One region of the Paenibacillus sp. P46E genome, then DNA from elsewhere that is predicted to be linked to it. Evidence: riboswitches for the same ligand, from Rfam matches in the RefSeq annotation. Region 1 holds a riboswitch; each other region holds the start of a gene.
The links. A riboswitch is a leader RNA that binds a small molecule or an ion and turns the genes downstream of it on or off. The one in region 1 is predicted to bind cyclic di-AMP.
Positions count from the first base shown of each region.

Region 2: it holds a riboswitch for cyclic di-AMP, as region 1 does, so the genes downstream of both, A3849_RS01850 (hypothetical protein) here and A3849_RS28255 (APC family permease) in region 1, are expected to answer to the same signal.
Region 3: it holds a riboswitch for cyclic di-AMP, as region 1 does, so the genes downstream of both, A3849_RS22680 (resuscitation-promoting factor) here and A3849_RS28255 (APC family permease) in region 1, are expected to answer to the same signal.

Region 1 is NZ_LVYZ01000079.1:13,134-21,836, forward strand. Features, by position in the region: gene A3849_RS28230 (ZIP family metal transporter) at 1-283, opposite strand, end outside; gene ymzB (protein YmzB) at 533-868, shown strand; gene murB (UDP-N-acetylmuramate dehydrogenase) at 942-1,853, opposite strand; gene A3849_RS28245 (ABC transporter ATP-binding protein) at 2,090-2,890, opposite strand; gene A3849_RS28250 (histidine phosphatase family protein) at 3,098-3,712, opposite strand; gene A3849_RS28255 (APC family permease) at 3,811-5,628, opposite strand; cyclic di-AMP (ydaO/yuaA leader) riboswitch at 5,755-5,914, opposite strand; gene A3849_RS28260 (disulfide oxidoreductase) at 6,143-6,574, opposite strand; gene A3849_RS28265 (DsbA family protein) at 6,574-7,329, opposite strand; gene A3849_RS28270 (ATP-binding protein) at 7,424-8,703, opposite strand, start outside.
Region 2 is NZ_LVYZ01000002.1:98,332-109,075, forward strand. Features, by position in the region: gene A3849_RS01795 (nitroreductase family protein) at 1-23, opposite strand, end outside; gene A3849_RS01800 (MarR family winged helix-turn-helix transcriptional regulator) at 64-492, opposite strand; gene A3849_RS01805 (carbon-nitrogen family hydrolase) at 666-1,445, shown strand; gene A3849_RS01810 (lipoate--protein ligase family protein) at 1,612-2,682, opposite strand; gene A3849_RS01815 (CHAD domain-containing protein) at 2,964-3,857, shown strand; gene A3849_RS01820 (thioredoxin family protein) at 3,946-4,281, opposite strand; gene A3849_RS01825 (MerR family transcriptional regulator) at 4,319-4,681, opposite strand; gene A3849_RS01830 (ThuA domain-containing protein) at 4,866-5,501, opposite strand; gene A3849_RS01835 (SDR family NAD(P)-dependent oxidoreductase) at 5,538-6,260, opposite strand; gene ytxJ (bacillithiol system redox-active protein YtxJ) at 6,490-6,816, shown strand; gene A3849_RS01845 (glutaredoxin family protein) at 6,813-7,052, shown strand; cyclic di-AMP (ydaO/yuaA leader) riboswitch at 7,368-7,538, shown strand; gene A3849_RS01850 (hypothetical protein) at 7,673-8,125, shown strand; gene A3849_RS01855 (hypothetical protein) at 8,214-8,399, opposite strand; gene A3849_RS01860 (glycoside hydrolase family 43 protein) at 8,415-10,088, opposite strand; gene A3849_RS01865 (glycoside hydrolase family 5 protein) at 10,102-10,744, opposite strand, start outside.
Region 3 is NZ_LVYZ01000059.1:6,125-16,868, forward strand. Features, by position in the region: gene holB (DNA polymerase III subunit delta') at 1-207, shown strand, start outside; gene A3849_RS22645 (PSP1 domain-containing protein) at 349-1,149, shown strand; gene A3849_RS22650 (initiation-control protein YabA) at 1,180-1,545, shown strand; gene A3849_RS22655 (tRNA1(Val) (adenine(37)-N6)-methyltransferase) at 1,677-2,450, shown strand; gene rsmI (16S rRNA (cytidine(1402)-2'-O)-methyltransferase) at 2,447-3,349, shown strand; gene A3849_RS22665 (AbrB/MazE/SpoVT family DNA-binding domain-containing protein) at 3,816-4,070, opposite strand; gene A3849_RS22670 (HD domain-containing protein) at 4,376-5,659, shown strand; gene A3849_RS22675 (TatD family hydrolase) at 5,715-6,485, shown strand; cyclic di-AMP (ydaO/yuaA leader) riboswitch at 6,684-6,912, shown strand; gene A3849_RS22680 (resuscitation-promoting factor) at 7,202-8,362, shown strand; gene rnmV (ribonuclease M5) at 8,528-9,079, shown strand; gene rsmA (16S rRNA (adenine(1518)-N(6)/adenine(1519)-N(6))-dimethyltransferase RsmA) at 9,076-9,960, shown strand; gene yabG (sporulation peptidase YabG) at 10,064-10,744, shown strand, end outside.

The sequences.
Region 1 (8,703 bases):
TGACGGATCGTTTACGTCCTGCACCGCCTTTGCGCGAGATATACCAGTCAAACAGTGTAAACACAACTGCACCGGCTGTGAATCCAATAATAGTCGGGATAAGTCCCCCCTCATTGGCCGAATCATCCAGCAGTTCATACGCCGCCGCACCAATGAGTACCCCCGTACCAAAAGCCATAATAAATCCAATCAGCTTATTCGGGATCGGCAGATATAACGCCAGCAGCGCTCCTAGCAGTACCGCAGAGCCGGAAATGGCCCCCCATAACAGAGCACTCCACAATAGACTCACCTTCCTTAACTAAAATTGCTCAGAAATAAATAGAAGTGCATAATAGTAGTTTACACTTGAAAAGAAAATTACAATCATCTGCAGGTCTGACAGCAGTTTTGTTAATGAGATTAATTTTTCATGAGATTAAATTATATTTTCTTCATCCAACAAAAAGCAGTGTTCAGATGACTGGATTCAATTTCGAAGAAAAGGGTAACTTAATTTCTATAATCTTCTTGATAAGGATGGGATCAACTGATGGATCAAAGTGTACAGAAATTAATGGATTGGCTGACCGCCCAAGGGGGCGAAACCCTGGTGATTGACAAACAGGAGATGAAAGACCTGGACACCGTCCACTTCAATCTGGAAACCGTGGATTATCGTGATGCCGAAGATGTCATTGATGAATATCTGGACAGTGCACTGATTCTGCGGGGCACAGGCAATACGTTGAACAGGGATGGCGAACTTGTACCACTGCCCCAGTTGAATTATGAGATCGCTGTCAGCGGGCTTCAACTGGATACAGTTCAAGATAGCCAGGTTGAACTGAGGACGGACAGGGCCAAATATTCCATCTCCAAAAGCTGAATACACCTATTCACATGTAACAATCTCAATACAGTAAACAGGACGCGGTATATGAACTGCGTCCTGTTTACTGTCACTCTTCTCCAACGATCTCAACTTCCGTCTCCAGCTCTATTCCGAACTTATCCTTAACCGCAGACTGAACATGATGAATCAATCCAATATAATCCTTAGCCGTGGCATGATTGGTATTTACAATGAATCCAGCATGCTTGCGAGACACTTCGGCTCCACCGATTCTTGCTCCCTGAAGCCCGCTCTCTTGAATCAACTGCCCGGCAAATCTTCCGGGGGGGCGCTTAAAGACACTTCCGCACGATGGATATTCCAGCGGCTGCTTGGATTCACGCTGGTGGGTCAAATCGTCCATGGCCGCCTTGATTAGCATAGGATCACCTGGCTGCAACGCAAATCGGGCCTCCAGCACAATGAATTCGCCACTGGCAAAGACACTTTTGCGGTAACCCCATTCCAGTTCGTCACCTTGAAGTGTCACTAGCCGTCCCGCTTTGCTAATGGCAAGCGCACTTTGCAGCACATCCTTGACCTCTCCGCCGTATGCGCCAGCATTCATATATAATGCTCCTCCAACGGTTCCCGGAATTCCGCAGGCGAACTCTAGACCTGTAAGCTTCTTCTCTAATGCAAACCTGGATACTTCTATGATCTTTGCACCGCACTGGGCATAGAGCAGATTGTCTCTTAGTCCCATTTCGGTTAAGTCTGCTGTCTGCAAGACAATCCCGCGGATCCCACCGTCACGGATTATGACATTCGATCCATTACCCAGAACGGTCAACGGGATTTCATTTACACGGGCATATGTAACAATGGACTGAAGCTCCTCGTATGTCGCAGGTGCTGCCAGGATGTCAGCCTGACCTCCCATTCGTGTGAACACATAACTCTCCAGCGTCTCATGCTGCTTTAACATGCCCGCTGGAACCAGCTGCTGTAGATCCTCATATATTTTGCTGATATTCATGTACTTTGCTCCTTTGACTCTATAAAAATAATGTTCCTTGATTCACTATAAGAGCGGGCCCTGTTGTCTATATGCAATAAAGTAAGGCGAGATTTAACCAGGGCAACCACAACTTTAACAACGAACAGGCTCCCTTGTCAATGACGGGAGCCTGTGGCCAGCTGTATATATTATTATTATGAGTCACATTTCACGTTTATAACCTATCCTTGTGTGAAGGTGCGTTCTTACGTAATTCACACTGCTGTGTATGACGCCAATTCATAGGGCAGACAGAGTGGTACTCCCGTCCGTGGATCAGGAACAATATCCGCTTCAATCCCGAATACTTCACGCAGTACACTTGGCGTCATTACCTCAACTGGTGCCCCTTCACTAATCACATTCCCGGATTTGATTGCTACCATATGCTGGGCATAACGGGAAGCATGATTCAGATCATGCACCACCATAATTATCGTGCGGCCTTCTTCCTGATTCAGCTTCTGCAGGAGTTGGAGAACCTCCAGCTGGTGAGCCATATCAAGAAAAGTGGTCGGCTCGTCCAGGAACAGAATATCGGTCTGCTGCGCCAGAGCCATCGCAATCCAGGCCCGCTGGCGTTGTCCTCCGGATAGACGGTCAATTGGACGGTCGTGGAACTCTTCCATACCCGTCACAGAGATTGCATTCGCGATAATGCTGCGGTCTTCAGAAGTAAGCGTACCAAAGCCCTTCTGATGTGGATAACGTCCATAGCTCACCAGCTCGGATACCGTAAGTCCGTCAGGTGCAGTGGGGTTCTGCGGCAGGATCGCCAGTTGCCGGGCTACTTCTTTGGTAGACAGGTTATGAATCGACTTGCCGTCCAGCATCACGCTGCCGCTCTTGGGCTTCATGATACGCGCCATCGTCTTGAGAATGGTAGATTTCCCCGAACCGTTCGCCCCCACTAGTGCTGTGATTTTTCCAGTTGGAAGAGACAGGTTCAGTCCTTTGACAATCAATGCCTCCGCATACCCAATACTTAACTGATCTGTGTTCAAACGTTCCGACATCATCATCACTCCCTAAAGTTTTATGGTTTCACAGGGATCTCTTCTCTCAGGTAAAGCACATTAAGCACCTTACATTAATTAAATCCTGTATATGTAAAATCTAATGATTTCAACGGTTGGATGCTTCGCCACGTCTCATTAAATGATATTGATTATCATTCTCTATGTCAATAAAAATATTTTCCTTTTTGCATTACCTGCCTTTCTTCACAGATGCTCTGTCAGGTTTTCTAGAGAAATCCCCCACTTTCCATTGCAAAACTCTACTTTGTGAATACTAGTATAAGATGCCGGAAATGCCTTACTGCTTTTGTTCGTCCATTCTAATCCTTTCAGAATATGGTAGATTATATTTATTACTCCACCATGTGTAACAACAATTACATTTTCAGTCGGATCGGTTCTTAATTGTTCTTCACATAAGGTTGTTAGGATTTCTCTTATGCGGGTTAAAAACTCAACCGGGCTTTCTCCACCAGGATAACGTTCATCCATCCGTAAGCCTGAGAAATATAAACCCGGGTATCGTTCATCCACTATTTCATTGGGCATGCCGGCAATAACACCATTGTTCGTTTCTCTCCAGTGACCACTGCTTTCAACAGGTAATTCCAGAATTCTAGATATCTCATTTGCAGTATCCAACGCCCGTTGTAAATCACTGCTAATGAGACGATGAATATGGAATGTGGACTGGTTTTGCTTAAGATAAAGCCCCAGCTTCTCCGATTGTCTGTAACCCTCAAGAACGAGCCCCCGTTGACTCCATCCGCCACGAAAACCTTCATCATCAATCCCATGTCTTATGAAATAGATTGCCATAAAAATCTCCCCTTGAATTGTTCTGATTTTTCCTAATCATACCATAAAAAAAAGCAGCTCCCGAAGTATCCGGAAACTGCCCTGCTACGAAGTATATCTTATTTGTGCAAATGGTAAGGCACTGTCGCTACTACGATATCTTTTTGATTCATCAGATACGAGCGGATGAACAAGCTGGTCTGATTATGCAGAATTGCCTGCCACCAATGCTTGGTAACGAACTGTGGAATAAGTACTGTAATATGATCAGTCGAAGCGGTTTTCCACTCGACTGTTTCAATAAATTTGACCAGTGGGCGCAGAATGCTGCGATAGCGGGAACGCAGTACAATTAAGCGCACTCCCGGGTTCCATTCCTCCCACTTCTGTTCCATCTTATTAATTTCTTCTTCATCGAACCCGACATAGACGGCCACCACATTATCCGTTAAGGACTTGGCATAGCTGATCGAATGCAGTACAGCTCGAGTCACACCCGAGACAGGAACAACCACGGTGCTTCCTTTGATGCAGGGTTTATCCGTTGCCGGGCAAATACGCAGCTGATCGGCAGTATTGAGGTAATGGCGGTGTATACGGTGGAACACGAACATTACAACGGGCAGGAAGATAAAAGCCATCCAGACACTGGAGAACTTCGTAATAATGAAGATCAGAGTAATCGTCAGAGTTGTTAGCATACCCACCGTATTCACGGTAAATTTATTTTGCCAGCCTTTAGGTTTGGTTTTATACCAGTGCACCATCATCCCCAGCTGGGACAGTGTAAACGGAATAAATACACCCACCGCATACAAAGGAATCAGACTTTCAGTATTCCCGTGAAAAGCAGCTACAAGCAGGGCTGATAATACACCTAGAAAGATAATACCATTCGAGAAGCCCAGGCGGTCACCTCGGACCATAAATGCATGGGGCAGGTACTTGTCTTTAGCGAACATAAACGCCAGCAGCGGGAAAGCGGAATAAGCTGTATTGGCTGCCAGGAACAGAATTACAGCAGTAATCCCTTGTATGAAAAAGTATAAACCGCCACGTCCAAAAGTAGATTCAGCGATTTGGGATACAACCGTGGCTTTGGTATCCGGTGTAATTCCGTACCAGTAAGCAAGCAGTGTGATTCCGGTAAACATACTTCCCAGGATAATTCCCATTAACATCAAAGTCTTGGCTGCATTTTTCTCTGCAGGCGCCTTGAAGTTTGGAATGGCGTTCGATACAGCCTCTACCCCTGTCAGAGCTGAACAGCCGGAGCTGAAAGCCTTAAGCAGTAAAAACAAACTTACATTCGATACCGCTGCCCCAATCTCAGGGACATTAGCATGGGCTCCGCCAGTCGCATATTTGAATACCCCTGCAATGATCAACACGAAGATCGATACCACGAATAAATACACGGGAATTGCAATGAAAGATGCAGATTCCGTAACGCCCCGCAGGTTGACAATAGTCAAGAGCAGAATAACGGTTACGGCGATTAACACACTATGATTATGAAGATTCGGAAAAGCGGATGTGATCGCATCCGTACCCGCTGATGCACTAACCGCTACGGTCAGAATATAATCTACCAGGAGCGATCCGCCAGCAAGGAGTCCGGTAGGAACCCCGAGGTTGCTCTTGGCTACGATATACGCGCCTCCGCCCTGCGGATAAGCAAAGATGGTCTGACGATAGGATAAAATCAAAATAGCCAGCAAGCCCAATACGGCTAATGCGATTGGCAATGAGTACCAGATGGCTGTGAAGCCTGCGGCCACCAGTACAATCAGGATTTGTTCCGTTCCGTAGGCTACAGACGATAGCGCATCAGAAGACAGGACAGCCAGTGCTTTCACCTTGGATAACTTTTCATGATCTAGTTCGTTCGACTTCATCGGACGCCCGATCAATAGTCGTTTTACCTTGCTTACCATTGTAATAACAGTTCCTCTCTTTGCTTACGTTGAAACGGTAATACCGTGCGCTGTTTTCATTGGTGGATTTCATAAATGCAGGCACAAAAATAAGCATACGGAAATGATCCGCATGCTTACGCATCGTCATTATCCCACCATTGCTTACGAGGTTAGCTGGCGGATTCGGGCTGTGGTAGCCCTACGGTTGCAGCCCTTCCGGACCGTTTCCGATTCACCCCTTTGGCGCTTAGGCCAATGTTGGTTCCCCCGTTTTTCCATACGGAAAATTCAGCGCATATTCAACTTCTCACAAGGTCTAATGATAGTCTACAATACGTCTTCCGTAAAGCGGTGAAAAAAATGAAAAAAGAATGAAAAAACATCCAATTTACGCAAAACCAAGATGAGAGATAACGCGATCTTTCATTCTCTGCGATTATCCCGTCATCACGTGTTTTTTCAGGGTTTTGAACCTCATTTGTGTCTGAAATTCCAGGAATGATTTGTGCTCTAAATTCTGCAGTGGCTTCAGCTACTCTATTGTGTCCTCTTTACGTCCGGTCCAGAGCAAAATCGTGATTAGAGCAAAGGCGATCAGCGCAAGAAGTGGAATCGTAATGAACCCGAAAAAATTCAGATAATCCTTATTACAGGGTACGCCAATTGTACACGGGAGCACCTTGCTAAGTGCGGGAATCTTCTGCTCGGCATAATGATAAATAGAAATACTGCCCCCAATAAGACTTAATGGAAGTACATAGGGAATAATTTTTTTGTCATTCCGGTATGTAGCTACTCCCAGAAGAATCAGCTGTGGATACATGAAGATACGCTGGAACCAGCAAAGCTTGCAAGGCTCATACTTCAGCACCTCACTTAGATACAAGCTGCCCGCTACTGCAATAACAGACACAAACCAGGCCAGATAGAGACAGTGGCGTCTGCAGAACGTAGAGAACTTCATCACTCGGCCTTCACTGCTTCGGAAGCGGACTTTATCTGTGCGTCAATAGCTGCCATGTTGAATGGCTCATCTACTTTGTGTCCGTTGATAAATACAGTAGGCGTTGAAGTTACTCCTGTATCCTTGGCAAGACTGATATCACGTTGCAGCTCACTCTCATAGGTCTTCTCCTTGATATCCTTACGCAACAGATCCAGATCGATTGGCAGCTTTTGTTTCTCAGCCAGGTTCACCAGGAATTCCTCTGTAGCCCATTCTGCTTTTTCATCCCCTTGATTGGCATAAATCGCATCGTAATACGTCCAGAAAGCTTCACTGTTCTGATGGTATACAGACAGGGCTGCCAGGGAGGCTGTCTCGGAATCCGGACCGATAAAGGCCATATTTACGAAGTATATAGCAGCCTTATCCTGATTCACATATTCCTGGGCCAGCTGTGGCTTGATGACACCTGCAAAATTGGCGCACGCCGGACATTTGAAATCACCGAATTCAACGATTTTAACGGGGGCATCTGCTTTACCCAGTCTTGGCAGTTCGCTGTAATTGAATTCAACCGCTTTGCCTGAACCTGCATTTGAAGACGAATCTTTCGACGCAAGTATAAATAGAAGAGTAAAAATAATCACTACAATGGCTACCGTGCTAATAATCAGAATTCTCGTTTTCTGCTTCTGCTGTTCCTGCTCTGCCCTGCGTTTCTCCGCTTTACTCATTTGGGGAACCATGACATTGTTTTTTTTAGATTTGTTCAAATGAGAGTTCCTTTCTGTCCCGGCGGGACTGTTGAAATAATGGTATTTCCTTTAAAATTATATAATTAAAACTCTCATATTGGCAAACCTTCATTCATACCACCTCAGACTTCTCTTTGCTTTCCTGTATGCCCCGCAGTTCTTGTTGATGAGAAGGCTCCATTCCCTGTAGAGGGATCCTGAAGCTGAATACACTCCCCCCGCCTCTGGCATTATCCGACCATATACTTCCTTCCATTAGCTCAACTAGCTTCTTGCAAATTGCCAATCCTAAGCCAGTGCCGGGATATCTGCGGGTGTGGGAAGCATCCCCCTGGGAGAACGGCTGAAACAACAGTTCAAGCTTTTCGGGGGCGATGCCAATGCCTGTATCTCTCACTGTGAATTCAAGAACCACGGAGGCCCCCTGAGAGCTGTAAGGAGCTACCGATACAGTGATTCCGCCCTGATGAGTAAACTTGACTGCATTGCCGATCAGATTCACCAAAATCTGCCGGATGCGCGCACTGTCGCCGATGAACCATTCAGGAAGGGCGGAATCGACCTGAAGAGTCATTGTCAATTCTTTATAACTTGCAGTAACCTTGAACAGGTTCATACACTCCCGCATCAGTGAAGTAAGCTTGAAATCCGATTTTACCAGCAGCAAGTTTTCTGCTTCCAGGCGGGATATGTCAAGCACATCGTTCATCACGTTCAGCAATGCATGACTGCTCGTATGTTGCAGCTTAAGTAAATCCAAGTGCTCCGAAACCGTGATTTCCTCGGCGAGCAGTTCGTTAATGCCAATAATGCCGTTAAGCGGTGTACGGATCTCATGACTCATCGTAGCCAGGAATTCACTTTTCATCCTTGCCGCACTTTCAGCCGCATTTTTGGCAATGAGAAGCTCATTTTGTTGTTCAGCCAGTGCAGTGATATCTTCTGCGATAATATAGATGTAGTTCCCCTTTTCGCTCATTAATGGGAAGACGGTAGTACTGCAGATGAGTTTGTTTCCACTTCTGGTTTTGACGGTCAATTCCAGCTTCCCGGACTGCCCGCCAGCAGCGCGCTTTATGGCTGCTTTGAGCGCTTGAGCATCCTGGGCACTGAATAAAATACTTTTGTAGTCACTCAGCTCTTCTTGGTCATAACCTGTTGTCCGCCATAGGGAAGGATTGGCACTGATCACCTTTTTGCCCAAAGGGTCGATGCAAATCACCATATCCGGACTGAACTCGAAAAGGGCCGCATAGCGCTGCTCATTAAACTCTGAGGTGAAGAGCACCTGCTTCCTGTCTTTGTATATAAGAACCAGCACAACTGCCATAACCAACAGAAAAGTACCTGCAAGAATTATGCCCAGCATCGAATCATTCAGAAGCGGAGTCC
Region 2 (10,744 bases), on a different contig from region 1:
TCATTGGTTCTGGTTGCATTCATGAATAATAAACTCCTTTTATAGTTGGATTATAGTTTATGGCTACAGCAAGTTGATATTATGCTGCAGCCGGACAAGCATATCTGCGAGCAGAGCGCGCTCTGGCTCATCAAAACCGGCGAGCAGACTGCCGATGAAGCGGCTCTTCTCTTCCTTGTACGTACGGATTTTGTCTCTTCCCTGCGCAGTCAGCGAGACCAGGGTCACTCTATTGTCATCGGGATTGTTGCGTCGGGAGACCATGCCATTCTCCTCCAGCCCCTTTAGGTGACGGGTGATGGCTGCAGCATCGATGTCTACTTGCTTTTGCAATGAAATCTGGCTGATCTCAGTAACCTGAAACAGCTCGTGAAGCAGACGGAGACGGGTGGGGCTTATGCCCGCACAGCGCTCAAAGGTTGGCGTAATGGCTTTGTTGAGCGCCTGCAGCCGTTCAAAGATGCGGTCTTCCTCAGGCAGATGTTCAGTCAAGATTAACCCCCTAACACAAATAGATTGCGCAAAATCTTTTTGACATTCATCACTTTACACCTTTATCCTTGACCCGTCAACTAATAATTTGAATTGGCTTTTTAACTTGCCCCGGCATCCGCTTACCCGTAGAATCAAGGTGTATTGCTCCACCAAAAAAGGAGGGCTGTTACATGAAAATCTCCCTGCTTCAGCTCGATATAGCATTTGGCAATCCCCAGGTAAATTATGCTGCCGCAGAACGTAAAATCCGTGAAGCTGCTGCTCAGGGGACGGATTGTGTGGTTCTTCCCGAGCTGTGGACAACCGGATATGATTTGACCCGGCTTGCGGAAATTGCCGACCCTGAAGGGAAAGCTACAAAAGCTTTGATGTCAGGACTAGCCCGCGAGCTCGGCATCCATATTGTGGCCGGCTCCGTCGCCAGCAAGAAAGATAACGGCATAACCAACAGCATGTATGTGTTCAGCCGCACCGGAGCGATCGCCGGCGAATACAGCAAGCTGCATCTGTTCCGTCTGATGGATGAGCACTTGTATCTGCATCCCGGAGAAGCCAAGGGTCTGTTCACTCTGAACGGAACAAGCTGCGCCGGACTGATCTGCTACGATATCCGCTTCCCCGAATGGGTCCGCACCCATACAGCGCTCGGTGCCGAAGTCCTGTTCATCAGTGCCGAATGGCCGCTGCCGCGTCTTGCCCACTGGCGGGCGCTGCTGATCAGCCGGGCGATTGAGAATCAATGTTATGTCGTTGCGTGCAACCGTACTGGAAAAGATCCTGCGAACACTTTTGCCGGCCATTCAATGATCATCGATCCTTGGGGCGAGGTGGTCTGCGAAGCTTCGGAGAACGAGGAAATTCTGAGCGGAGAGATTGATTTGCACAAGGTGCGGGAGGTTCGTGCGCAGATTCCGGTGTTCTCCGACCGGAGGCCGGAGCTGTATTTTTGATCCGCCGACTGATTGCCAGGGTACATCAAGTTGAACTTTAGAGTGCAAAAAAGTGCCGCCCCTACTGAATCTATCAGCAGAAGCGGCACTTTCCCGGTCAGCCGGTGATGCTTCATTACACCGGCTATGGGGCAGGCCGGTTCGCTTCGACCGGCCATGACACAGCTTAGCGGGCGTAGCGTTCACGCAGCACCCGCGCCGCCTCCAGTACACGGGTATCGGTGTACTGGAGCTTGTACCCTGCGGCCGCCAGCCCCGCCGCAGGCTGAAGCTTGACGCCGCGCCGGGACAGAGCCTGGCGGAATCCTTCGGCGAATACATCCGCCGAAGCCGGTCCGCCAAGCTCGCCTAGCGCGGCTAGGGTCTGCGGCATGACGCGCGGATAGTCCAGCGCGTCATCGCCATCCGCGGCGGTATCATAGAAGCCGCGGATCAACTGCCCGCGCTCCAGCCCGGAGCCGGAGACGATCACGAACGCGTGCACGAAGTACGCGCTGCTCTGCCTGCGCTGGGCGATGCCGCAGAATTTGCGGCCGCCGATGGCCAGATCGAAGTCGCCCGGGCAATACGACCCGGCGATCTCGCCTGCCCGGATCTGCGCCGCTGCCTGCGGATGGCTGACCGCAACGGATTCTGTGATCAGCGAAGCCAGCAGCCGGAAATCATCATGAAAGTCCAGCTTGCCCGGACTTTTGCGGAGCAGCAGCGACACGTTGACGATGCCGGCATCCAGCGGCACAGCCGCGCCGCCGGAGTGCCGCACCGCTGTGCGGTAGCCCTGCTCTTCCAGCTCAGCCATGGCTTCAGCTGCCCGCGGCAGCTTGCTGTCCCGCAGGCCCAATGCCACGCCGCCGGGATGGCTCCACAGATGTACAGACGGCGGAACAAGGCCCGCACCTACATCCCTGCAGAGCGTCTCCTCGAACGCGAACGGGAGCAGCATATCTCCGGCAACCGCTTCAACGGGCTCTTGCACCGCTGCGGCTCCTTCTGCATCTGTTATCCTTCGGGAGTCTGCACTTTCCGGTGAGGATTCCCCTCCTGCCAAGTGTTCAAAGAGCGCCATAACCGGCGGGAGCAAACCCGCAGACGGATGCACCTGCTCAGGTTCAGACTCCTGGAACAGGACCTGCCCCTGCTCCTGCAATCGCCCGTTCATATGTCTTTGCTCTACTACTTGCTCCTGCACTTGACCCCGCTCTTGCCCTTGCCCCTGCTTTTTGTATTCTCCGCTCATCCTAACCCCTCCCGGTGACCATCGCTTTCCTCTTTTGCGTAATCAAGACATCTACACTTACTGGCTTCCTGCAGACTGCCGCCGAATACTCCGTCTTCCTGTTCTATTTTACAATACCGCCAATATTCCCATTGTAACCGATCCGGGGTGCAGCAGCGAAGCTCAGGGCAGTACCTTCATTTGAAAAAGCAGGATGATAGCGTTATCCTTAAGATATATGAGGAGCAATCATCCTGCACCAAAAGCTCATGCTATACACAACCCTTAAGGAGTGATGCCGCATGACTGACCTGCTAACCGTGAAGGAACGGCAAATCAGCAAAACCAGACAATGGGAGCTGGCGCTGAGCAAGCTCTATCTCAATTTCCGTGATTACAGTAAGGATGCGCTGAAGGAGTTCGGCGATGAAGATATCCATCAGGCCAGAGTGAACTGCCGTAAGCTGCTGACGCTATTGTCCATTCTAGATCCTGAACATCTGGTGACAGCAGATCTGTACAGTGCCTTCAAAGAGGCGCAAAAAAGACTCGGCAAGGTTAGAGACGCGGATGTGTTGATTGAATCCTTTAAGGATAGACGGGAGCAAGCGGAGGAAGCCGGAGAAGCCAAATCGGCCAAGCTGCTCAAGGCGGTTATCCAGTACCAGAGGAACGAGCGGAAGAAGTACCGCAAGAAACTGGGCACCAAACTGCCCAAGCTGTGCGGCAAAGCGCTGGACGCCGAGTGGGAGGCATTCCTTAGCCGCGATCTCGAGGCACTGGCGGCCAAAAGAGATGCGAATGTTGTCATGCGTGAGCTTGAGGTCGCTTACGAGCAGAAGAAAAAAGCCTGCAAGACCCTGTCTAAGGGTCCTGAGGCCGAATCCAAGGAAGCCTTCGATGCGCTGCATGAGCTGCGGATTGCCGCCAAGGAATTGCGTTATACTGCCGGTGCCGCTTCCTTTGCGCTCAACCAGAAATTCCACGCCCATGAGGAAATCTACAAAGACATCCAGGAGCAGCTCGGTACTATTAACGATAAACGGGGATGGCTGGAAGTGATCCAATCCATTGGCCGTGATGAGCTGGGGGTCAGCCTTAAGGCATGGACTGAATTCACGGACAAGCTCAGTGCTGAAGTGCTCGAAGCGCTGCACCATAATGAAGTGGTACCGTTCCCAATGAATGCGAAATAACCGCACTTCGTCCATTTATATCCCCCCGTTTTCCCCATAAGAAAAAGGCAGGAAGCTAAGCATTATGCGGCTTCCTGCCTTTCCTGGTTTACCGGCTATTCGCGGCGGCAAATTTGTCCAGCACGCCCTGATAAGCCGATTTCGGCCGCAATCCTACCAGCTTTTCCATAGGCTGCCCCCCATTGTATACGATCACGGTAGGCAGACCCATGACTCCTGCTTCTGCAGCCAGCTCCGGCAGCTCATCGCAATTCACTTTGAGGATCGTGATGTTGCTGCCATACTCTTCATCCAGTTGCTCCAGGATCGGCAGAAGACTCTGGCAGGGCGCGCACCATGGCGCTCCGTAATCTACCAGCACAGTTCCGCCTTCCTGCAGCTGTCTCCGAACGGTGTCGGCGTGCCCGGCATTTATAACAGTCATTGTTAACTCCTCCTTGTCAGCCTGTGAATTCTTCAGGTCATTCTGATTCCCGCTGCTCCTGCTGTATGGAAGCAATCCGCTCCTCCAAATTCTGCTTGATCTGGTTCAGCTGCAGGAGCTGACGCTCAATATCCTCCAGCTTGCTGCGGTACAGCGGCATCACTTCTGCACAGAAAGCCTCTTTTTTCTTCAGTACACAATTCAAGAAACCGGCGATTTCCTCGGTCGATAAGCCCAGATTCAAATACAGTTTGATCGTCTCCACCGTCTCCACGGACAAAAGCGAATACTCTCGGTATCCATTCGCCTGGCGGAGCGGAGTGATCAAGCCCTGACGTTCATAATATCGCAGAGAACGGATGCTGACACCCGTCCGTGCGGCAAGCTCACCTATTTTCATGGTCTGTTCTCCCCGGGGTTCATGAGAAATGGTCTGTTCTTAGTATAAACCCTGACACCAGTGTCAGGGTCAAGGCTTTTTAACGCCGGGAGTAGCCAAATAGCCAAAAAACCAACAGCAGTCTAACGCTTCCGTTGGTTTTTCACATTATCCATCCATATGATGTTGTTAAAATGATCAAGGGCTACAGTAATCCGGCCGCCCATAGACCGCCCTTTGTAATCATCTGCCGGAACGGCTCTACGGAAAAGGAAGGAAGATGATGGCCAGGCATCAGATACACAACACGCCCCATCCCGAACTCATGACACCAGGCTGCCGCATGATGGGCCCCCTCATGGAAATACTCCGCCAGCACCGTCGTTTCAAAATAGGGCTGCATGTCAAAATAATACGGCTCGTCCTCGATCACAAAGTCGGTAATCCCCTGCATGATCGGATGGCCCGTTGCCGGAACTGCCATGTGAAGCTCAGTATAGGCCGGATGATGCGTAAAATGCGCTCCCAGCATCACACCCAGCTCCTGGTTACGCTGCAGTGAGATCCCATTGTGCACTACGAGCAGTCCTCCGCCGTTAGCTACATAGGAGAGCAATGCCCCGCTCTGTTCAGGAGCTATTTTGTTGTCCGAAAATTCTGTATACGCTATCACAAGCTTGTAAGCCGATAGGCTGTCCGGACTGAGCAATGAGTAATCTTCGGTGGACTTCACATCCAGCTTCCCGGCAAACAATTCCTCAAACACGTGGTCCACCCCGGAGAACGGATGATATTTAACCTCTGTATAGCTTCCCAGCGCCAGTGCCTTCCATTCTGTCATCTTTCATCCACGCCTTTCTCTAAGCAAGAGTTGATCTTACCAGGGCCAGGGATTGCCGTCCAGATCCAGATAAGCCGGTTCCATCCCCATATGCGTCTTATGCTCCTGCACGATTCCCATAATTTTGCTGGCGGATTCTTCAGGGGGAATAGGGGCTGCCTCATTCTTGTCACCGTTCATGTAGGACTGGAGCCAGCCCGGATGAAAAACCATCACCTGGCCGCCCATGACCCGCAGATGATTGTGCAGCAGGGAGGACTGCATATTAAGCGCTGCCTTAGACATACAATAACCGTACATGTTAATCCGCTGATTGCGGCTGATGCTTCCGGCTTCGGAGGAGATGTTCACAATCAGCTTTGGCTTGCCTTGCAGCAGGAGGCCCATCAGCGAATTGCTCACCCGCAGAGCGCCAAGCGTATTCACATTATATATGTGCGCCATCGCGGTGTCATCCATATCTACCAGCATGGTGGCATCATCCGCGCGGTCAATAATTCCAGCATTGTTGATGATCATATCCAGATAGCCTGTGCGTCCTGCAATGGTTCGTGCCGCGCACTTTACGCTATCACTGCTGCCGACATCCATCGGAACCAGAAAGAGCTGTTCTTCATATTGTGTATTAAGCATTTCCAATGCTTCCGATTTCTCCAGATACTGCCCGGCAAAAACGTTATATTTATTCTCCAGAAGCCAGCGCACAAGGAAAAACCCGAGTCCCCGGTCGGCACCGGTAACACAAGCGGCCTTTTTCATGGAATGGGTCACTCCCTCTTATCAGACATCAATATACATAAATCTCCATATCCCCCTACACCTTAGCACGGCAATTGTCATTTATCAACGTCCTCTGCTGGACTATTCTGCTAATGCATTCCCTGCTGATCTTCTTTTTGATTTAATTTTGAACTATGTTACAATCAGGAATATCATTGTTAACAACCGAATTGTTAGCAAAATAAACTACCAGGAGGGTGAACCCCTAATGTCCATACAACAAATCCGCAGTCTTGATGAATTGCATCAATACATTGCACAACCCGGCAAAAAACTGCTCTTCAAGCACAGTACCACCTGCCCGATCAGCGCCAAGGCGAATGAAGAATTCCAGGCTTATGTCCAGAGCTCCGGTACTCCCGCTGCTGTGGTTCATGTGATTGAAGACCGTCCGGTCTCCAACCAGATTGCTGAAGATTTCGGCATCAAGCATGAGTCCCCGCAAATCTTCCTGCTGGAAGATGGTGAAGTCCGGTGGAATACCTCCCACTGGAAAATCACCCGCGATGCCCTCAAGGAAGCTGTGAGCCAATGAGCCAGCCTGTAATCATTTATTCTACAGCCAACTGCAGTGACTGCAATCAGGTGAAGCAGCTGATGAAGGAGCAGGACATTCCTTTTGAAGTACGGGATGTAATGACCAGCACAGTCTATCAGGAAGAAGTTGAGAAGCTGGGCTTCATGGGCGTTCCTGTTACAGTCTCCGGAGCACATGTCGTCAAAGGGTTCAATCTGCCCGAGCTGAAGGAGCTTATCGCAGCCGCAAAATAGATATACCCGAACGCTGGCAGGAGAATGCCGCGTACGGATTCATTGGTTCACTTGCACAAAAGGGTATCCGGGAGCTGTTTGCCCCTGGATACCCTTTTGTCTTGCCTAGGAAATGGTCCGCATTCTAAGGCAGAAATAAAAACCGGCGTGCGAATGAGATAATGGGCCAATATTCAGTAAGATATATGGTTTTATCCGTTTATTTCCTTCGAATTATCCGATTTCAACGTGAAATTGGCGCAGCACCTCCCTTTTCCTTTTTTACAAAGACCTCCCCGAAGCAGTATGATTCGTTTTGAAAGTAATTCATGAAAAATTACATGAACGCTGAATTCCCGGCACACGGGAAACGGGGGAACCACCGGGCCACAAGGCCTTATTGGGGTGAATCCTAAAGAGACTGTAGAAGTGCGGTCTCACAAGGTAGGGCGACTCTCACCGTCCGAATCCGACAGCTAACCCCGTAAGCGTATAGAGAGAGATCTTAACCCGCCAAGCTTAAGCGCCAGGTTTATTTAAGCCTGTACCGAAGCCGCAGCAGAGGTTCTCCTCTGCTGCGGCTTTTTTGCATAATTATTTAAACTGATAAAGATTTCATATTATGAAAGGATCGTGAGATCATGCCAGACCCAGTATCGCTTCAGCCCGCTTCCGAAGCCCGGTTTGCGGAGTATGTTCAGAAATACAGCAGGAATGTCTGTGCACTCAGCAGCCTGCTGCTCGGGCAGGGTACCGGGGCCGAGGAGGCTACGATTAAGACCTTCGCAGTGCTCTATGAGCCTTTCCTGAAAAAGAGCTTCGACCCGCAGGCCTTCTCCCTTGAAGCCTACCGTGCGTGCATTCAGCAATGCTCCCGGCTTGCGCAAGCCCAAAATCCTGGCTATGCAAATGTGCTGTCCTGGGAACATCAGCTTGTACAAGCGCTCCGGTATGGCATGGTGCTCCCCCTGCCCGAAATTAGCGCCATTCTCCAGAGAAGTGTGCCCGACCTTAAGGCGCAGCTCAGACAGGTGCGCGAACAAATGGCGACGCAGGCGGTCTTACTGCCGAAATCCAGTTTAACTGCCGGGTGAGGTGCGTGAGCGTTCAGCTTTTAACGTCATATATTCAGGTATTCAGGCAAAAGAGCTGCGGCATCCTGCCACAGCTCTCTCTATTTGCCTAGCGCTTGCCTTTGCCTCCCTTGGCGAACCTCAAGAAAGCCATGCAGCAGCCTAATAATCCTATACCCAGCATTAACGTCTGCAACGCTCCGAGCCAGGTTGAGCCTTCCGGCCGGATCAGGCTGCTGATGATAATCAGCAGAATCGAAGCCGCTACCAGCAAAGGCGTTCGTTTTTTCTTCATGAATAGTACCACTCCTTACTTATAAGGTACACCATATGAAGTGGTTTCGCCAGAACCGGCTGGATTTGTTACATACTCAAAAAAATCAAAATCAGCATAATGCTGATGCTTTACACGATCCGCACAGGTCAAGCCAACAAAAGAACCTGTAAACTCACCATACTTGCTGTATTCATCCGAGAACTTGGTAGTATCGAATTCCTGTCCTATTCTTTCATATACTTTGCCGTCAGCACTCCATTCAAACCAGCTTTTGCGGCCACTGATATTCAGGCGCAAGTAAACCGGAACGTCATTTACGGGAGTTCTGGTATCCACTAATTCGGCCTTTTCCCCATTCTCCAAATGAATAATGGATAATGCACTTTGGCCCAACGTTTCACTATAGTATTTTCTTAAATTGATGTAGTTCATATTATCATAGTACAAAATCAATCCTGCACTATGCTGAGGCACTTCCGGCCGAAATTCCATTTTGGTTGTCACCGTTGCATATATGGATGTCAGTTTTCTGGCTAATATGCTTGCCTTGTTAAGTGATGTTCTGGATTCCTGCCCGCGAATTCTTACATAGCCCGGACGTGATTTTACATCTGCAAAGCTTTCTGGCATTATTCTCGGCGCATAATATTGTATGCCTAATTCTCCAGCATCAAAATCATCGAAGGCCGGAATTTCATTCACCGGATGTTCTGGCAATTTGCTCTCAGGAACAAATTCCTTAGCCAGATTCGTTCCGTCCTCCATCCTCAGCCAACCGTCTGCGGTCCACATCATTTTCTGTATTGCTGTCTCACGTCCCAGCGTACAGCGCAGCTCCGGCACGAACGGTCTTGCACAAAGATGTACCAGATACACTTCACCGAGCTGCGTTTCCACATAGCTTCCGTGTCCTGATTTTTGCAGCACCGAATCCGGATTGAAATATTTAGGTTTTAAATGATCCGGGTCATGCCTCTCGTAGAACTCACCCGGTATGGAGGTCACGATCGGATTCATCGGGTCCTTCTCATAAGGCCCCCACACATTGCCGGCCCGCCCCATAGTTACGCTATGTCCATAACCGGTACCGCCTTCGGCACACATCAAATAATAATAATCTCCACGCTTGGTAAGATGCGGTGCCTCGATGCACCCTCTGTCAGTGCCACCTGTCCAGATTCTCTTAGGATAACCAACGACTTCTTTCTTCTCCGGTGAGTACTCTACCAGACAGATTGCTCCCGGCTTTTCATATCCTTCCCGGGTCTCCCAGTCCAAGGATACAATCCATTTTCTTCCGTCACTGTCGTGCAGGATCGACGCATCAAAACCGGCCGAATGCAAATATACCGGCTCACTCCACGGTCCTTTGATGTCTTTTGCCGTGATTAGGAAATTATCCACATCAAAATATCGGGCATTCATGGAGTTCATCACCCCAAATACGACATAAAACAAATCCTCTTCTGCAGAGTAAGTTAGGGAAGGCGCCCATATCCCTTTGGCGGACGGCAGTTTTTTCAGATCAACCTCATTGTCGTCAGTAAGCACATGAGTGTGTAGCTCCCAGTTCTTCAGATCCTTTGAATGATATACCGGAATCCCTGGAAACCATTCAAAGGATGATACGGCAAGGTAATAATCGTCCTCTTTTCTACAAATACAAGGGTCTGGATTAAATCCGGGAAGTATTGGGTTTCTTATCATAATTACGACCTCCTCAGGACTTCACTGGAAACCAGCCGAGACTTACACATTTCCCCAGATCCCAGCTATCCCAACCGATCCACCCCGGCTCGTTGACCGTATCCAGCAGCAATTTATAATTCCAGTAAAAATGACCGATGCCTTTTTTCCACGCTTCCAATTGCACTTTGGCAACCTGGCTGTACAGTTCTTTTCGGCTCGCGGCACTTAAATGGTCCCCACCCGATTGGACTCCATTCACAGGCGACAGTCCCCCTGCTGTATCGACTCCGACTCCGTACGAATTGAACAAGCTCCATTCCCCGCAAATCACCGGGAAGTATTCCGCCATTTCCTCAATATCCCTGAACAAGTACTCCTGAACATAATTGACATAGCCCTCCGGCGATTGTTCACAGCCGTACACCTCTGCCATCATCAGATATTGATGCGTGTCGAGCACTACGTTTTTAAATTCAGTCTCTCTCATGAAGTCCTTCCACACTTTAAGCTCAAAGCCATCATGAATAACGATAACCTTGTCTTCTGGAAGATAACGGCGCATTCTCCGATAAGCCTCCACATAAAATCCGCGCAGAAAATCCAGTGAGACTGGCGCACTGCCAGCGGCCATGTCTGCATCTACCGGTTTATAACGTTTTTGAACATCCATTGCC
Region 3 (10,744 bases), on a different contig from region 1:
AAAGATATGCTTTACTTCCTGTACCGAAAGCACGAAAGTATCGTTTTCATAGATCAGTTAGACTTTATTTCCAAGTCTGCCCGTCAGCGGAGTACGGAACAATGGGTGGCCTATATGGAATTTGCTGCAGAGAGCAAGCGTAAGCTGCGATCCAATGCCAATGCTCAATTGTGTCTGGAACAGTTCCTAATCCGATTGGAAAGTTAATGGGTTAGTTTTGATATATCCTCCGGATCAACGCTTCAGCCTGGAAGTATGGGTTTAACGGATGAGGAAGGACAAGCATGGATCACCAGGGAGCGGACTTGCTTAAGGGTTCCTTTTACCGGCAAACAAGGGGGTTAATTTTTGTACAGCGTAGTAGGTGTCCGCTTTAAAAAAGCGGGTAAAATATATTATTTTGATCCGCTCGATTTTCCGATTGAACGGGATCAATGTGTGATCGTGGAGACAGCAAGAGGTGTCGAGTACGGTAAAGTTGTCGTTGGAAAAAAAGAGGTGCAGGAAGCGGATGTGGTGTTGCCTCTCAAAAAAGTCATGCGGATTGCCGGAGAAACGGACGCACGCGTGGTGGAAGAGAACAAAGGTGCAGCGAAGGATGCTTTTACCACCTGTTTAAATAAAATCCGCGATCATGGCCTCAAAATGAAGCTTGTGGATGTGGAATTTACGTTTGACCGCAATAAAATTATTTTTTATTTTACTGCTGAAGGCCGGGTCGATTTTCGTGAGTTGGTCAAGGATCTGGCAAGCATTTTCCGTACCCGCATTGAGCTTCGGCAGATCGGTGTGCGTGATGAGGCTAAGATGCTCGGTGGGTTAGGGCCTTGTGGTCGGGTACTTTGCTGCTCCTCCTGGCTTGGAGATTTCGAGCCTGTATCCATAAAAATGGCTAAAGACCAAAATCTCTCACTAAACCCAACAAAGATCTCGGGTCTTTGCGGAAGACTCATGTGTTGCTTGAAATTTGAGCATGATAATTACGAAAGCACGAAGGAAGAAATGCCAGCGGTAGGCAAGCTAGTCGTAACCTCACTGGGTGACGGTAAGGTGGTTGGCATTAATGCCGGAAGCCGTACAGTTCATGTACAGTTGTTCGAAGTGGGCAAAGTTAAAGAACTTCCAATGGATGATGTTGTCGTCAAGTAAACCATATAAGGTTACTTTCGGGGTGGAAACTTGGAGAAGATAAATATATTTGCACACATGCAGGAGATGGAAGCGCAGATGGAGAACATGCGCGCAAGTCTCGGAGATTGGAAACAGACGGTTAAGGAATTAATGGAAGCCAATCAAAGGCTAAGTCTGGAGAATGAACAGCTTCGTAAAATATTGAAGCGGGAGGCCCCTTTGGACCCTGCCGCCCATTCTGCTGAAGCAGAGGCTCTTTTGGCCGCAAGCGAGGGAACAGAGGAGGTTGTCGGGGAAGGCTATGACAATCTGGCGCGGCTCTATCATGAAGGTTTTCACATCTGCAATGTCTATTTCGGGCATTTACGTACAGAGGGTGACTGCCTGTTCTGTCTTTCGTTTCTTAATAAATGAGCAAATCCAGCCGTAGGAGATTTACGCCTACGGTTTTTTTTGAATTTAGCAGGGTGTATGCTTCTGGAGCAAATTTTGTTTGAAGACAACTCAGGAAGTATATACTTAAGCACAACTTTTAGGAGAACACTATGACGAATTCTTTTAACGATGTGCCGGTTCCTTTGTATGGCGCAGAGCGGGTAGATGATTTACTGACACATGACTTAAAGATTATTCAGAGCGACGAGGTGTTCAGCTTTTCAATGGATGCAGTGTTGCTTGCAAGATTCGCCAGTGTACCGCCGCGTGGCAAGGTACTGGATTTGTGTACTGGCAATGGCGTGATCCCGATGCTTCTTACCACACGTACCAAGGCCACTATAGAAGGTATTGAGATTCAGCCGCGTCTGGCAGATATGGCTCGTCGAAGCGTAGCGATGAACGGGCTGGAGGATCGGGTAAGTATACATGAGGGGGATTTACGTGAGTTGCACCATACGGCAGGTTACGGTGTGTATGATGCGATAACCGTTAACCCGCCCTATATGCCGCTGAACGGGAGTGACCTTAAACTGAATACCCATCAGGCTATGGCCCGCCACGAGCTGGGCTGCACTCTTGAGGAGGTCATTCAGGCCTGTGTACGGCTTGTCCGAACCGGGGGAAAGGTAAGCATGGTTCACAAGCCACAGCGTCTGGTGGATATCATCAGTCTGATGAGACAATACCGGCTGGAGCCGAAGCTGATCCGTTTTGTTCATCCGCGTGCCCATCTGGAGGCTAATATGGTATTAATCGAGGCTGCACGGGACGGCAAGCCAGAGGTACGTTTACAACCCCCATTGATCGTATATAATGAGGACAATCAATATTGTCCGGAAATTCTGGATATCTACTACGGAGCTAAAGAGGGTAAATCATGACGATCTCGTGTCAAAGCAGCTTTCAAAACAGGAATATAGATCAGCAAAAAGGAACGGGCTCACTGTATCTGGTAGCGACTCCCATTGGCAACTTGGAGGATATGACGTATCGTGCTGTGCGTACGCTGCAGGAATGCGATATTATCGCCGCCGAGGATACGAGACAGACCCGCAAATTGCTAAGCCACTTCGAAATCACACCTTCGATGCTGTTCAGTTATCATGAGCATAATAAGGCGGCCAGTGGACCAGAGCTTATCCGCTATATAATAGAAGGTAAAAATCTGGCACTGGTCAGCGACGCCGGTCTGCCGGCCATTTCCGACCCTGGAGCCGATCTCGTAGCGCTTGCGGTCAGTCACGGTATTCCTGTGATTCCGATCCCTGGAGCAAATGCTGCGCTGTCTGCTTTGATTGCTTCCGGCTTGCCTACTAATAGCTTCACCTTCATCGGGTTCCTGCCAAGGGAGCGTAAGGATATTCGCACCGTGCTGTCAGGGCTCCGTTCAGCGCAAGGCACCCTATTGTTCTATGAATCACCGCATCGCGTAGCAAAAACATTGGCTCACCTGCAGGAGACCTTCGGTAACCGCCAGGTTGTACTCGCCCGTGAATTGACAAAACGGTACGAGGAGTTCCTGCGCGGAACGATTGAAGAATGTGTGGTCTGGTTGTCGGATCATCCACCACTGGGTGAGTACGTGATTGTGCTGGAGGGGGAGAGCAAAGAGGAGGCCAAGCTCGCCGAATCATCCTGGTGGCGTGAACTCAGCATTGAGGAGCATGTGGCTCATTATGAAACTTCAGGATTGACCCGTAAGGACGCTATGAAAAAAGCAGCATCAGATCGTGGGTTGGCCAAACGGGATATTTATAATGCTCTACTGGAAAAAGAGTAAGAAAATATTGATGAGGAATTCCTTATATTAGTTGTAAATGTAGTTTCTACATTTATATATATGGTAAAGGGAGAGTTTAGAGTATATATCTGGGTATAAGTGTAGCTAAGTGATTCCCGCAGGGAGAGCGGCTTGCAGCACCGCACGTTACCCGGGAGCGCCTTGCGCAGATGCTATAGGCGTGTAGCCTATGGCGAAACCTTCCGCATGACAAGGCCCCGAGGACTTTCCCGAAAAAGGGACGGTCAACCATTAGCCGTTACTCCTTTACGTGCGGCCACATGATCAGACAAGCTTCCGGGTGTAGAGGGCCAGGGTCCTTGGGGCCTTCCCTGGAGGGTTTGGGAGGGTAAACCTCAGTAGGGTAAAACAGCAAAAAAATACCTCCCGCAATAACGGGAGGCCAAGGAGATATAAAAAGGTTAGAATTAACAATTTGATTAGTTCTTATTATAACCTATTTGTTTTAATTTGTCACAGGGGTAGGGATGGCAGAAATGCATTCGTGACAAACAATTTTTCCTTTGAAATAGGTTACATTTTCAGCATTGCCACAGAATATGCAAGCAGGCTCATATTTTTTAAGCATGATCCGCTCACCGTCCACGTAAATTTCGAGCGCATCCTTTTCTCCGATGCCCAGTGTACGGCGCAATTCAATTGGAATAACAACCCGTCCTAGCTCGTCTACTTTTCTAACTATACCTGTTGATTTCATCATTGTAATCGTTGCTCCTCTCAATGTTCAAAAGCGTCATTATTCGACAATGTTCACCGTTTTATGATATTTATAATACCAACCATTCCCAAAACAGTCAACCTTTTTTACGGGCAATTTCAAGGGAATTTTGAAAAAAACTTTTGTGACGCTTATAAATAACGCTAATCGTACGAAAATTGCTAAAAAGTAATTTGTCGATTTGTAAATCTATAAACCGTCACGGTTCGACAAAGTGCGACATTATCTACCATTATAACCTTTGTTTCAACTGATTTCTATTCTTATTATTCAAAGGAGTTGAACTTATGAAGCAACCGCTGACAGAAGAGAAGGTTTTTAAAGACCCGGTACACAACTATATTCATGTTCAGGATACGATCATCTGGCGATTGATCAATACCAGCGAATTTCAGCGTTTGCGTCGCATTCGCCAGCTGGGTACTTCTTATCTAACCTTCCACGGAGCAGAGCATAGCCGTTTTTCCCACTCCCTGGGCGTTTACGAAATTACTCGGCGAATCATTTCCCAGTTTGAAAGAAGCGGGTACAAGGATTGGATGCCGGAGGAGAGTCTGCTTACATTATGTGCAGCGCTCTTACATGATTTGGGCCATGGGCCATTCTCCCATTCAATAGAAGAAGCTTTTGAAATGAACCATGAGGATTGGACCTGCAGAATTATACAGGAGAATACGGAAATTACTGCTATACTGCGCGATGTGAGTGAAGATTTCCCGCGTAAGGTTGCCTCTGTAATTGCCAAAACATATGAGCACGAAATCGTGGTTAACCTGGTGTCGGGTCCTCTGGATGCGGATCGCATGGATTATTTGCTGCGGGATGCTTACTACACCGGAGTGAACTATGGGACCATCGATATTGACCGTATTCTTAGAATGCTGCGTCCTTATAATGGGCGGGTTGTCGTAAAGGAATCAGGCATGCATGCCATTGAGGATTATCTGATGTCACGGTATCAGATGTATTGGCAGGTTTATTTCCACCCGGTTACGCGCAGTTCGGAGATTATTTTGCGTCAGATTTTCCGCAGGGCGAAAGAGCTTCTTCAGGAGGGTTACTCCTTCCGCTTTATGATCAATCCACTCAGTGATCTATTTTGTGGAGAGATTAATGTAGAACAGTATTTACTGCTGGATGAAGCCTTGGTCCAGACTGCCTTTATGCAGTGGACGCTGGAATCCGATGAAATCTTAGCTGACTTGTGCAGCCGATTTATTCATCGTAAACTGTATAAATATGTGGAGATGGATCATCTCGATTCGGAGACGATTGACGAAATCCGCCGCAGTTTTGCCGGTGCCGGGCTGCGTCCTGATTACGACCTGGAAATTGATTATCCGACAGATCTTCCTTATGATGTTTTTCGTCCGGGGCAGGGCTTTGACAGCAAACAAATTTTGCTGCTGGACCGGCATGACAAACTGCGGGAAATCTCTGAAGTATCGGATATAGTCCGCTCAATCAGCGGCATTCACCGCGGGCGGTATCACCTTTATTTTCCGCAGGACAAGCTGCAGAATGTGCTTACACAGCTGCCCGACGCTATTGCTGAGATCTTTGCAAAATAATACAAAAATTTCTGGAATTCATCATAGAAAACAAGACTGAAAGGAAGATGCAAGCATGCGTTTATTCGACACACATACTCATCTGGATGCACCGCAATTCGACGAGGACCGTGAGCAGGTTATTGCCCGTGCGTTAGAGGCTGGTGTCAGCAAGATGATTAACATCGGATTTAACCGGGAAACGATTCCAACGACAATGAAACTTGCAGAAGAGTATGATTATATTTATGCAGCGGTCGGCTGGCACCCCGTGGACGCCATAGACATGAAAGAGGAGGATATGGACTGGATCGCCTCCCTGTGCAGCCATAAAAAGGTGGTGGCTATCGGAGAAATTGGACTTGATTACTACTGGGATACTTCTCCTAAGGAGGTACAGCATGAGGTATTCCGCAAACAGATTGGAATGGCACGGGAACTGAAAATGCCTATCTGTATACATAATCGTGATGCCCATGAGGATGTGGTACGGATTTTGCGGGAAGAGAAGGCAAATGAAATTGGCGGTGTCATGCACTCCTTTTCCGGCAGCTGGGAAACAGCCAAAATGTGTCTTGATCTGGGCTTTCATTTATCCTTCGGCGGACCCGTGACTTTCAAGAATGCCAGGGTGCCTAAAGAGGTGCTTGCCCAGACTCCAATGGACCGGCTTTTGATCGAAACTGACTCCCCATATCTGACGCCTCACCCCTTCCGCGGGAAGCGAAATGAGAGTGCTCATGTGAAGCTTGTCGCCGAGGCGGCAGCGGAAATAAAAGGGATTGATTTACAGGAATTAGCTGAAATTACGTATGCGAACGCACTGGAACGATTTGGAATTGTCTGAAAACGGGAGAAAAACAGGTGAAAAAAGAAGTATAGCCGATATATTAAACTTTTTTAATAAAGAAATGGCTGATTATTACAATATTTTAACGATTTTTTTACGTAAACGTGGTTGAATCGTGCTTTACAACATGCATCAAAACAGGATATCATCTTTTCAGTGAAGTGAGCTGTTGTTACTGTGACAGTCACAATTTCATGGATCGTCTCGCTGAGTCTCCGTATGGAGAACGGGGGAACCAATAATGATCTGCCGCATGTCCGTACATAGAGTACAGCATAGAAATGCCGCAGACTTTATTTGATTTCTTCACGTGGTCTTTGGGGTGAATTTGAGGGCAACCGCCGTGAGCGGGTGACCTGAGATAGGGCGTCTCTCTTATGCCCGAACCCGACAGCTAACCCCGTAAGCGCAAGTAAGAGAGGAAACCTCGTGCATAAACATTCCCGCGTATTCTGACACCCGGAGAGCCACGAAAGAGTCCTCTGTGAACTCTTTTGGGCTTTTTTTGTTTTTTGAATAATGGGGATGTTCCCAGCATACTGTTATATAACAGATGTCTGGAGTAGCTATGCCGAGCAGGCGATCCATGAGCAGGAAACGCTAAAGCAATGCGGGCGTATCCTGTGCAATCTCAAACCTAGTTTCGTCAGAAGTGATAAGTCACCTTTGCTATACAACTTGGACGACGGGGCTATGTAAGGAGGATGGAGAGAGTGGGCGTATTCCAACCAGAAGTATCCCATGATTCGCAATCATCCAGCAGGTCTTTCGCATTACGGTGGAAGCAAGTGAATCCTCGCGTACTTTCGCTTGCAGGCGCAGCATCAATTGTAATCGCGCTGGTAATTCTGCTGTACGTACACGGTCAAAGCATTAAAGAAATAACTTTAGTAATAGACGGAAAGGTACAAACGCTGGAGACGCGGGATGCGCTGCTCAGCGATGTGCTGGCAAAGGAACAAATTTCGCTTCAGCCGCATGATGCTTTATCCATTGGCCTTAGTGATGAAATAAAAGACGGCGACCGTGTCGTAATCAACCGTGCGCAGGCCCTTAAGCTTACTGCGGATGGAACAACCCAAACGCTGTACACGACCGAGGATACCATCGGTCAGGCGATTGACAAACTGGGCATCAGCCTGGAAAGCTACGATAAGATTTATCCTTCGCTCAACACTGCAGTTTCTGCCGACATGGAAATCAAAATTGTCCGAATCAACAAGCAAGTGGTACAGCGGACAACGAATTTGCCTTTCCGAGTGATTAAGACCGCAGACCCCTCCCTGACTAAGGGAACTGTAAGAGTTGCACAAGCAGGCAAACCGGGCGTAATGATCCAGCATATAGAGAAAATCTATAAAGATGGCGAGCTGGCATCTATGCGTATGGTGGGCAAGGAAGTACAGGCGGTTACCAAAGACAAGATCATTGCTATTGGTACCAAAGCACTTCCCAAGGCTGCTGTAGCTACTACTGCAACTTCCAATTCAACCACTACCACAAAATCATCTAAAGTTAGCGCGAACAGCAACAATGTTGCCAGCAAGGCAGGTATGGATTTTGAGTACAAAAAAATAATTAAAAATGTATCCATGACGGCTTATTCATCTGAAGAGCCAGGTATCGGTACCCGTACGGCTTCCGGCACACGCGTAACGGAAGGTAGGACTATCGCTGTAGATCCAGACGTAATACCTATTGGCTGGTGGGTGTATATTGAGGGACTTGGGTTTCGCCGTGCAGAGGATACCGGCGGTGCCATTAAAGGCAACAAGGTAGATGTCTATTATGATTCACTGAGCCATGCCCGTAACTTCGGCCGTAAATCGCGTACGATTTATGTGATTGGACCTGTGAAGCCAGAGCTGAATTAAGCAGCAGATTTTTGCAAAATAGCGTTTTATAAGATATAGTGAGGGTAGCACTTAAGACTGTTACGGAATTATAGAGCTGCCGCTCATCACTTATACATTCTTTAGCCAATAAGAAGGGGAGCGAATCCTCTTCTTTTTGCGTTTCAGAGTAAGGAGTTTTGTAAAATGATCAAGGAATTAATCGTTGTGGAAGGTAAAAGTGATACAGTTGCTGTTAAGCGTGCTGTAGATGCGGATACCATTGAAACAGGCGGTTCGGCAGTGGACCGCAAAGTGATCGCCAGGATTGCGCTGGCCATGGAGCGCAGAGGGGTCATTATTCTAACCGATCCTGATCATGCCGGTGAACGGATCCGGAAGATTGTGTCTTCCAAGGTGCCAGGCTGCAAGCATGCGTTCATTCCTGAAAAAGATGCCACCCGTAAAGGTGATATCGGAGTTGAAAATGCTTCTCCGGAGGCCATTCGTCACGCGCTAGAGCATGTTCATACTTCCTTTGAAGGCGCCCCGGCTCTGATTGGGTTGGAGGATCTGATGGCTGCAGGGATGATGGTACATCCCCGGGCAGCGGAGCGGAGAATGGCGCTGGGCAATTTGCTGGGGATCGGCTACTGTAACGGCAAGCAGCTATACAAGAGGCTGGCGATGTTTGGAATATCACGAGAGGAATTTGTAAATGCTCTCGCGCAAATTGATCAGGGAGGCATTACCTCATGAGTGGCAACAATCATATCTCATCCCCGGTACGCACAAAGGAAATTATCCAGCGTTACGGGTTCTCATTTAAGAAAAGCTTGGGCCAGAATTTTCTGATTGACCAGAATATACTCGACAAGATTGTGGATGCTGCAGGCCTGGACCAGGCAGCAGGTGCACTAGAGATTGGACCAGGCATTGGCGCTTTGACCGAGAGGCTGGCAATGTCCGCTGGAGTGGTGACAGCAGTAGAGATTGACCGGCGGCTGATCCCGATACTTCGGGATGTTCTTGCCTCTTACCCGCATGTCAAAATCCGGAACGACGATGTGTTGAAAGTGAATTTGCAGGAGTTATTCGCTGAGGATTTTGCGGCTGTGGAAAGAGTCAGTGTAGTTGCCAATTTGCCGTACTATGTAACCACTCCAATCCTCATGAAGCTGCTTGAAGAAAAACTGCCGCTCGATAATATCGTGGTGATGATTCAAAAGGAGGTTGCTGAACGTATGGCAGCTTCACCTGGCGGGAAGGAATATGGCAGCCTTAGCATCGCTGTGCAGTACTATAGCGAACCCGAGCTGGTCTGCATGGTGCCGCGCACGGTATTCATTCCTCAACCGAACGTGGAGTCTGCCGTGATTCGTCTCAAGGTGAGAGAGCGTCCTCCGGTAGAGGTTGCAGACGAGAAGCATTTCTTTGAGGTTGTACAAGCTTCCTTCACCCAGCGGCGAAAAACCATTGCCAATAATCTCAAAGCCCGGTTCTTCCCGGAAGAGGGGCGTGAACGTCTGGAATCCCTGCTGGCTGAGGCTGGAATCGAGCCAAGCCGCCGCGGAGAAACACTCAGCCTGGAGGAGTATGCCCGGTTAAGCAGCGTACTGCTTGCTGCCGGAATTGTTTAGGTAAGAAGAAACGGCTTGATATCTTTCTTATATTTCAAATCACCGCCGATTATGAACCAACCGGGGTCTTTGCCCATACGATGGGGTAGAGGTGGTGTTTGAAATGAATTTAGGAGACTTGGTCGTTCGCAAATCTTACGGTGGCGATGTAACGTTCCGGGTGGAGAATATCGTGCAGAACGGTGCTGTCATCAAAGGCACTGAATTCCGCCTGCTGGCGGATGCGCCTTTGGAAGACCTGGTGCAGGTGCCTCCTACCCGTATTACCGAGCGGGGACAACAGGCGCAGATTAAAGCCACTGAATCCCTGACCCGGCTGCGTAAAGACCGGCAGGAGCAGAGCCAGCGCAGCGGAGAGAGTATCTCCGGGGTATGGCCCCAGTCTCCCAAGGAGCTGGCCTACTTTGAGGTGCCGGGAAAGGTGCTGCACCTGGATGGTGATGCACTGTATTTGAAGAAGAGCCTTAGTCTATACGAGCAGCTTCGGATCCCTGCTGAAGGACATCATATTCATGAGTCAAAGATGGCCGAAACGCTGTACCGGCTTTTGCCGCATGTACGTCCGGATATTGTTGTCATTACCGGGCATGACGGAGTACTTAAGCAGCAGTATACTTATGATCTCTACAGCCTGAGTAGTTACAAAAATTCGCAGAACTTCGTAGCAGCCATTAGGGTTGCGAGGGAATATGAGCGGAATTTTGATACGCTGACTATTGTGGCAGGAGCCTGCCAGTCCCATTTCGAAGCACTGTTAGGTGCGGGGGCCAACTTTGCCAGCTCG